DNA from 2 places in the Thermosporothrix sp. COM3 genome. Region 2 is predicted to be linked to the other one. Evidence: a T-box and tRNA genes for the amino acid it is inferred to sense, from the RefSeq annotation. Region 2 holds a T-box; the other holds one or more tRNA genes.
The links. A T-box is a leader RNA that pairs with one kind of tRNA and senses whether it is charged. The one in region 2 lies ahead of proS (proline--tRNA ligase), so its partner is inferred to be a tRNA-Pro.

Region 1: it has a tRNA-Pro gene. The T-box ahead of proS (proline--tRNA ligase) is inferred to sense a tRNA for this amino acid. The anticodon was not compared.

The regions. Positions count from the first base shown of each region.
Region 1 is NZ_AP019376.1:6,964,556-6,967,971, forward strand. Features, by position in the region: gene ftsA (cell division protein FtsA) at 1-1,234, shown strand, start outside; tRNA gene KTH_RS29775 (tRNA-Gly) at 1,529-1,601, opposite strand; tRNA gene KTH_RS29780 (tRNA-Gly) at 1,643-1,715, opposite strand; tRNA gene KTH_RS29785 (tRNA-Pro) at 1,720-1,792, opposite strand; gene KTH_RS29790 (hypothetical protein) at 1,867-2,322, opposite strand; gene KTH_RS29795 (response regulator) at 2,490-2,861, opposite strand; gene KTH_RS29800 (GAF domain-containing protein) at 3,095-3,416, shown strand, end outside.
Region 2 is NZ_AP019376.1:6,578,360-6,581,775, reverse strand. Features, by position in the region: gene KTH_RS28155 (zinc ribbon domain-containing protein) at 1-187, shown strand, start outside; gene proS (proline--tRNA ligase) at 253-1,704, opposite strand; T-box leader at 1,764-1,997, opposite strand; gene KTH_RS28145 (serine/threonine protein kinase) at 2,240-3,416, shown strand, end outside.

The sequences.
Region 1 (3,416 bases), 390 kb from region 2:
GAAAGAGCGCGTTATTGCTAGTGTTGATGTGGGAACAACAAAGGTCAGCGTTTTAATTGGTGAGATTGACCAGGATGGGGAATTGATAATTACTGGTGCGAGCTCTTGTCCGGCTCGCGGCTTGAAGCGGGGAATGATTATCCATATGGAGGACGCTATATCCTCAATCGCTGCTGCACTGGAGCGAGCCGAACGGTTAGCGGGTAAACGAATCTCCACTGCGTATATTGGAGTATCTGGAACGCATATTGCCTCTCTGAATAGTAGCGGGTGTGTAGCTATTTCTCCTTATGGTCGCGATATTGCTGAGGATGATGTGGACCGTGCCCTTGAAATTGCGCGGGCGGTTGCGCTTCCTGCTAATCGCGAAGTTGTGCATGTGGTGCCACGCGGGTATAGTGTGGATGGCGTCTATGGCATTCAGAACCCGATCGGTATGTCCGGCTTTCGGCTGGAAGTGGATACCCATATCGTGACCGGAGCGGTCTCTTCTTTGCTGAATCTGACGCGCTGCGTCCAGCATGCGGGGATCGAGGTTGAGCAACTGGTGGTGAGCTCACTGGCGGCGAGCGAAGCAGTGTTAAATGAGGGTGAAGCCGAGATGGGGATTGTGGTGCTTGATATCGGCGGTGGAACAACAGATATGGCGATCTTTGCGGATGGCGCTGTCTGCCATACGGCTGTGCTTCCTATTGGCGGCAACCTGATCACCAATGATATTGCGATCGGGCTGCGGCTTCCGATTTCTGTTGCGGAGCAGTTGAAAATTCTGTATGGGCATTCCAATCCGGCGGCAATCCGGGATGATGATATGATTGATCTGATGCCTTTTATCACCGGCTGTAGTGATCTGGTGCCGCGCAAGCTCCTCTCAGAGATTATCGAAGCCCGGGTTGAAGAGCTGTGTGGTATGGTGCTGAATGAAATCAGGAAGGCAGGATATGAAGGGCTCTTGCCCGCGGGCATTGTGTTGACGGGAGGAAGCGCGAACCTGCCGGGAATTCGTACGACAATGAACCAGTATGTGGATCTGCCCACGCGGGTCGGTGCACCATTCGATCTCTATAGTTTTAATGAGTCAGTCAATCAGCCTGCATATGCAACGGCTGCTGGTCTGTTGCTCTGGGGAATGCGATATGCTTCGTCCCCGGCTTATGAAGAGCGCATCACCGAAGATCCCGCGCCAATTGCTATCTCACCACTTGAGCGTTTCGTGAAAGCGCTTATATCATAGATTAGCACAGCGACGTTTTCGTGTTGTATGTCATAAGAGTATGCTGTTTTTGAGCATTCTAAATCTATGTATTGATATGTATAGATAAGCGTATGATCAATCATGTGTCTGGAAAGAGAGCAAAACGCTGGTGGATGAAGGATATTATCTGCATATACCATGCTAGCTGAAGGATGGGCCGGGTGTACGCATGCTCTGTATTGTGATAAGAAGGGGTACAGAGCATGCCCTGCTACTGAGTTGTAGTAGTGGAGCAAAAAAAAGCCCCTTTGCCGTAGCAAAGGGACTGAAGAGAGCGGGAGACGGGACTCGAACCCGCGACATTCTGCTTGGAAGGCAGGCACTCTACCAACTGAGTTACTCCCGCAGATGGCATGAGCTTTCAGGGTTTCCCTGTAGGGGGAGAAGAGCGGGAGACGGGACTCGAACCCGCGACATTCTGCTTGGAAGGCAGGCACTCTACCAACTGAGTTACTCCCGCAATATCGGGATGCGCGGACTCGAACCGCGGACCTCCTGCTCCCAAAGCAGGCGCGCTACCAACTGCGCTACACCCCGTTAGCGTGATAGAAATATAGCATGCTTCCGCCGACTTGTCAAGTACCCCGGGGCCGGGAATTTCGCACGAACTGCTACTTCTTTTTTCGTCTGTAGCGCAACTTGAGCATGAGCAGATTCCACTGCGTCCTGATCTGGTCGAACGGGCCACGACGTAGCGGCGTGATGGTGACGTTTCCATAACGATACGAACGGGGACGGTGAGGCCGAAAGAGAAAGTGGGAGAATGCAACCAGGAATATGCAGAGTGTGGCAATGGTTGCAAAGATACCGGTATAAAGGTCGGCGTAGTCGTGTGGTCGAGCGTAGGCGAAGCCTCCTCCAATCAGGGCACAGAGGATGCCGATGAGGAGCAGCCAATCTGTTTTGGATAAGCGCAGGTTGAAGTGCGGGCGAGATTGCTTTGAGGCATAGGAGTCAAACCGTTTGCGCGAACGGTAGGCAGGTGTGCGTTGTGCTCCTGTTTCTGCATCTGAGTGTTCCAGATTGCGCAGGATTTCCTCTATCTCGCGTTCATATCTGTTAGGCATAGCGGCTCTGCTTCCTTGAACTCTATAGACCCTTCTGTTCGTAATGATACCAACTTTTGAACGTAGAAACAAGTGTTTTTGTTTCCAATTGGCTCAGGGAATAAAGCAGCGGGGATACCCGGCTGTTTCCCTCTATTTAAGTATACGACTGATTCTAAGTCTCTGCCTCAACCCAGGATACATTGTACCCGCTTGACAAGCTCCAGGGGATGAAATGGTTTGGACACATGCTGCACTGCTCCCAGATCCTTGCTGATCCGAGCGTAGATGCTCTCTGCGTGCGCTGTAATGATCATAATGGGTATATGTTTGGTCCGCTTTGAGTGTCGTAATACCTGGCAGAGACGGTAGCCGTTCTCGCCGGGCATCGTGATATCCAGGATGATGAGGTCAGGGAGGCGTTCGATTGCCAGCTTTTCCTGTAATTGCGCTCCATTGGCTGCCGTGCTGACGTCAAAGCCGTGAAGTGTAAGGACAAAAGAGGCAATTTCTCGCACTTCGTTATCGTCATCGACCACCAGAATTTTTCGCCGCATCATTCTCCATCCTTTCTTCAACCACAGCATATCGCTTATGCTTGTATTTTCCAATAGAAGCAAACAGAAACGACTGGTATACTTTCATTACTATTTCCTACAATGCTTGCTTTATTTTATATAGGAAGAGAGAACGTTTTCCTGTTGACTCTTTATACTTTCTCTGTTATCATAGGCAAAAGAGTTATATCTGAATAATTGAAACTGCTACAGTTCATGAAAAAGGCGTATCGTATATGGGTACATCGCTTCAACCCTGGATGAAGGTTTTGCAGGGCGGTATCAAATCTCCGGCAGAGCGCCGCCGACTGGCTCAGGCGTTGCATGTCGCCCCGATGACGCTGACACGTTGGGCAAACGGCGAATCCCAACCCAACAGACAGCATCTGGCTCGTCTGGCTCAGGTGGCAGGTTCTAGCTACCGTCAGGATCTCCTCTCCGCATTACAAGCTCAATATCCCGATTTTCAGAACTGGCTGATGGAAGGTGTTTCCTCCACTATTCCTTCTGCTTTTTTTGCCCGCGTCCTGCGTGAACGTACGATGACAACCGAAAGCC
Region 2 (3,416 bases):
ATCAGGCGACACAACCGCTGCCCCCGAATATACCTCAGACGATGATGACCTGAACGACCTCAGCGCAGGCGCGAGCAATGTCAAGGGCACCCTGATCTTCCAGGTTCCGCCTTCCGACACCTACACGCTGGTGTTTGCCTCTGGTAAGAACCTTTCTGGCACAAACGTCACATTCTCAATCAAGTAAAGCCAGATACAAAAAAGATGAGTCATCCTGTAATGGGATGACTCATTCTTTCTTTATGAAGCGCTTTAGTATGCGCGGGCAAAGACTGCCTCACAGGTCGCAGGCTTACCGGTGTAGATACATTTGCCCTTGACGCCTCCCTCAGGCTGATCGAAGGGGATCACCCGCAACGTTGCCTTTGTCTCTTCCTTGATTGCTTTCTCAGCCTCGCTATCCTCGGCCCACTTCACACGGACAAAGCCACGCTTCTCGGCGATGATTTGCTTGAACTCCTCATAGTCCTCGGTATAGTAGGTGTTTTTCTCTCGGAACTCAAGCGCACGCTGATACATTGCCTGCTGTACCTCTTCCAGCAGTTCAGGCAACCGAGTTTCCAGTGCATCGATCGAGACAATCTCTTTAGCACGATTATCGCGACGGACAAGCACCACACTGTTATTCTGAACATCGCGAGGGCCAATCTCGATACGTACAGGAACCCCACGCATCTCCCACTCGTTAAACTTCCAGCCCGGCGTGTTCTCGCTGACATCGGTCTTGAAGCGCACTTTTCCTTTCAGGATCTTCTCAAGGCGCTCAAGCGCACCCATGACAACCTCTTTGTCCTTGTCCTTCCGCCAGATAGGCACAATCACGGCCTGATAGGGAGCAATACGCGGAGGCAGCATCAGACCAGATTTGTCACCGTGGACCATAATTAACGCGCCAATCATACGCGTGCTCATGCCCCAACTGGTCGTAGCACAATACTTCCGCTGGCCGTCTGAGTCAAGGAACTGAATGTCAAAGCCTTTTGCGAAGTTATGAGCCAGGTTATGGCTTGTACCGGCTTGAAGCGCCTTACCGTCGCCCATCAACGCTTCAATCGAGTAGGTGCGCAGCGCTCCGGCGAACTTCTCGTTCTCGCTCTTTCGGCCCGCGATCACCGGAATAGCAGCATCTTCCTCGGCAAAGGAGCGATAGACTTCCAGCATCATCCGTGTGCGCTCTTCTGCCTCTTCCAGCGTGCGGTGAGCGGTATGGCCCTCCTGCCAGAGGAACTCAGAGGTGCGCAAGAAGAGTGCGGTACGTTTTTCCCAACGCACCACGTTATTCCACTGGTTAATCAGCAGCGGCAGGTCACGATAGCTCTGCACCCACTTCGCATAGCTATGACCAATAATCGTTTCGCTGGTCGGGCGCACAGCAAGCGGCTCTTCCAGCTCTTCACCACCGCCACGCGTCACCCAGGCGACCTCAGGCGCAAAGCCCTCGACGTGCTCCGCCTCTTTCTCCAGGAAGCTACGAGGAATAAACAACGGGAAGTAGGCATTTACAACGCCCGTCTCTTTGAAGCGCCGGTCCAACAACCCCTGAATGTTTTCCCAGATGGCGTAGCCGTAGGGACGAATAATCATACAGCCACGAACAGGCGCATAGTCTGCAAGCTCGGCCTTTCGGACGACCTGATTGTACCATTTTGAATAATCGTCTTCGAGATCTACCAGCTCTTCTACATACTTTTCCTTTTCGTCCATAATTCCCTCTTTCTTCGAGCAAAGATCAGATAAAAACACAAATAAAAAACTCGCCCTCAACAAAGGACGAGATCTACCCGTGGTACCACCTTCCTTGAATGATGCAGTCACCACATCATTCCACTCATAACGGTCTCAGTGAACCGTTCCTTCCAGATAACGGTGAAGGGCTCCGGTCAACTTCTCGCTGACACTCCCAGGTGGGTTCGATCCGAGCCTTTCAACCGGCTTCCACTATCCCGGCTCGCTGTTTGATGGTGTTCCAATCTACTGATCCTGGTCGACGTGTTCTCTTCTGTTGCTTGATTTCAAGTACACCCAGAATACACGATGCATTGGGCAATGTCAAGCCAGCATTAAGAGCGCAAAAGATGATCAACTTCACATTGTAAGACTGGACTATCCTCGATATTGCAGATACAATAGGTTCGATACCTCAATGTCTTTCAAAATGTAAAATGTGTTTCAATACATTCCAATACTTTTCAGTCTGCTATTATCACTCTTGATCAAACACATCAAAGGAGACCCTCTTATGAAAGATGAGAACCTGGCAGGGATGACCATATCAGACCGTTATCACCTGCATCAGCTTCTCGGGAAAGGAGGCAGTGCACATGTATATCTGGCAACAGATACACGGCTGCAACGATCCGTCGCTGTCAAGGTCTTTCAACCTGAAGGAAGCGAGAAACAGGTATTTCTCAGCCACTTTAATCGGGAAGCTCGCGTTCTCGCTCAACTTGACCACCGACATATTCTCCCGGTCTATGATTACGGCGAACACGATGATCAGGCGTATCTGGTCATGCCCTATATGGCAGGCGGCTCCCTGCGAGACTATCTACACAAACATGCCCCTCTGGCCCCCGAACACGCGCTTTCACTGATAAGCCAGGTTCTCGATGCCCTTGCATATGCCCATGATCGGGGCCTGATCCATCGCGACATGAAGCCAGGCAATATTCTTTTTAAAGGTGACGGCACGTTGATGCTAGCGGACTTCGGGCTTGCCAAGCTGCTGCCCGAAGCAGATGGAATCTCCCTCCCGACCGATATTACCGTTACCCATTCGGTCGCGCTCAAAGGAACCCCTGATTATATGGCCCCGGAACAGATTCAAGGGAAGCCCGGCCCTGCTTCCGATCTCTATGCCGTTGGTATTATTCTCTATGAGATGCTGACCGGCGAGCGACCATTTAAGGCGCAAGATGTCATGGGCATGCTGGTTCAACATCTTCAAACCGAACCGGTTTCTCCTCGGAGCCTGCAACCTACTATTCCACCAGAACTTGAGTCGGTCGTACTGCGTGCTCTTGCCAAGCATCCTGAAGCTCGTTTCAAGCATCCCAATGAGATGCTTGAGGCGCTACACGCCTGTAATCTGGCTCAGTCATCGCCTCCCCGCCCTCACGAAAAGGGCGGTCCTCTTCCCATACCACATGAGGAAAACACCCTTGCTATCGTGACACCACCAACGGAAGAGCCTGCTTCAGCACCGACACAGATCAGCGAGCAGACTGTTCTTGCACAGCAAACGGGTCCCGAGCACCAGGTGGTTACACCTCCCCCTATCAGTAATCCAGGCCCCTGGCCCAGTACTCCCTATAACATCGTGCCACAACAGCCCTCACGACTGGAACGCAATGCCAAGATACTGGTCATTGTGGCTGTTGTTCTGCTCCTCGCAACCATCGCAACCAGTGCCTTTA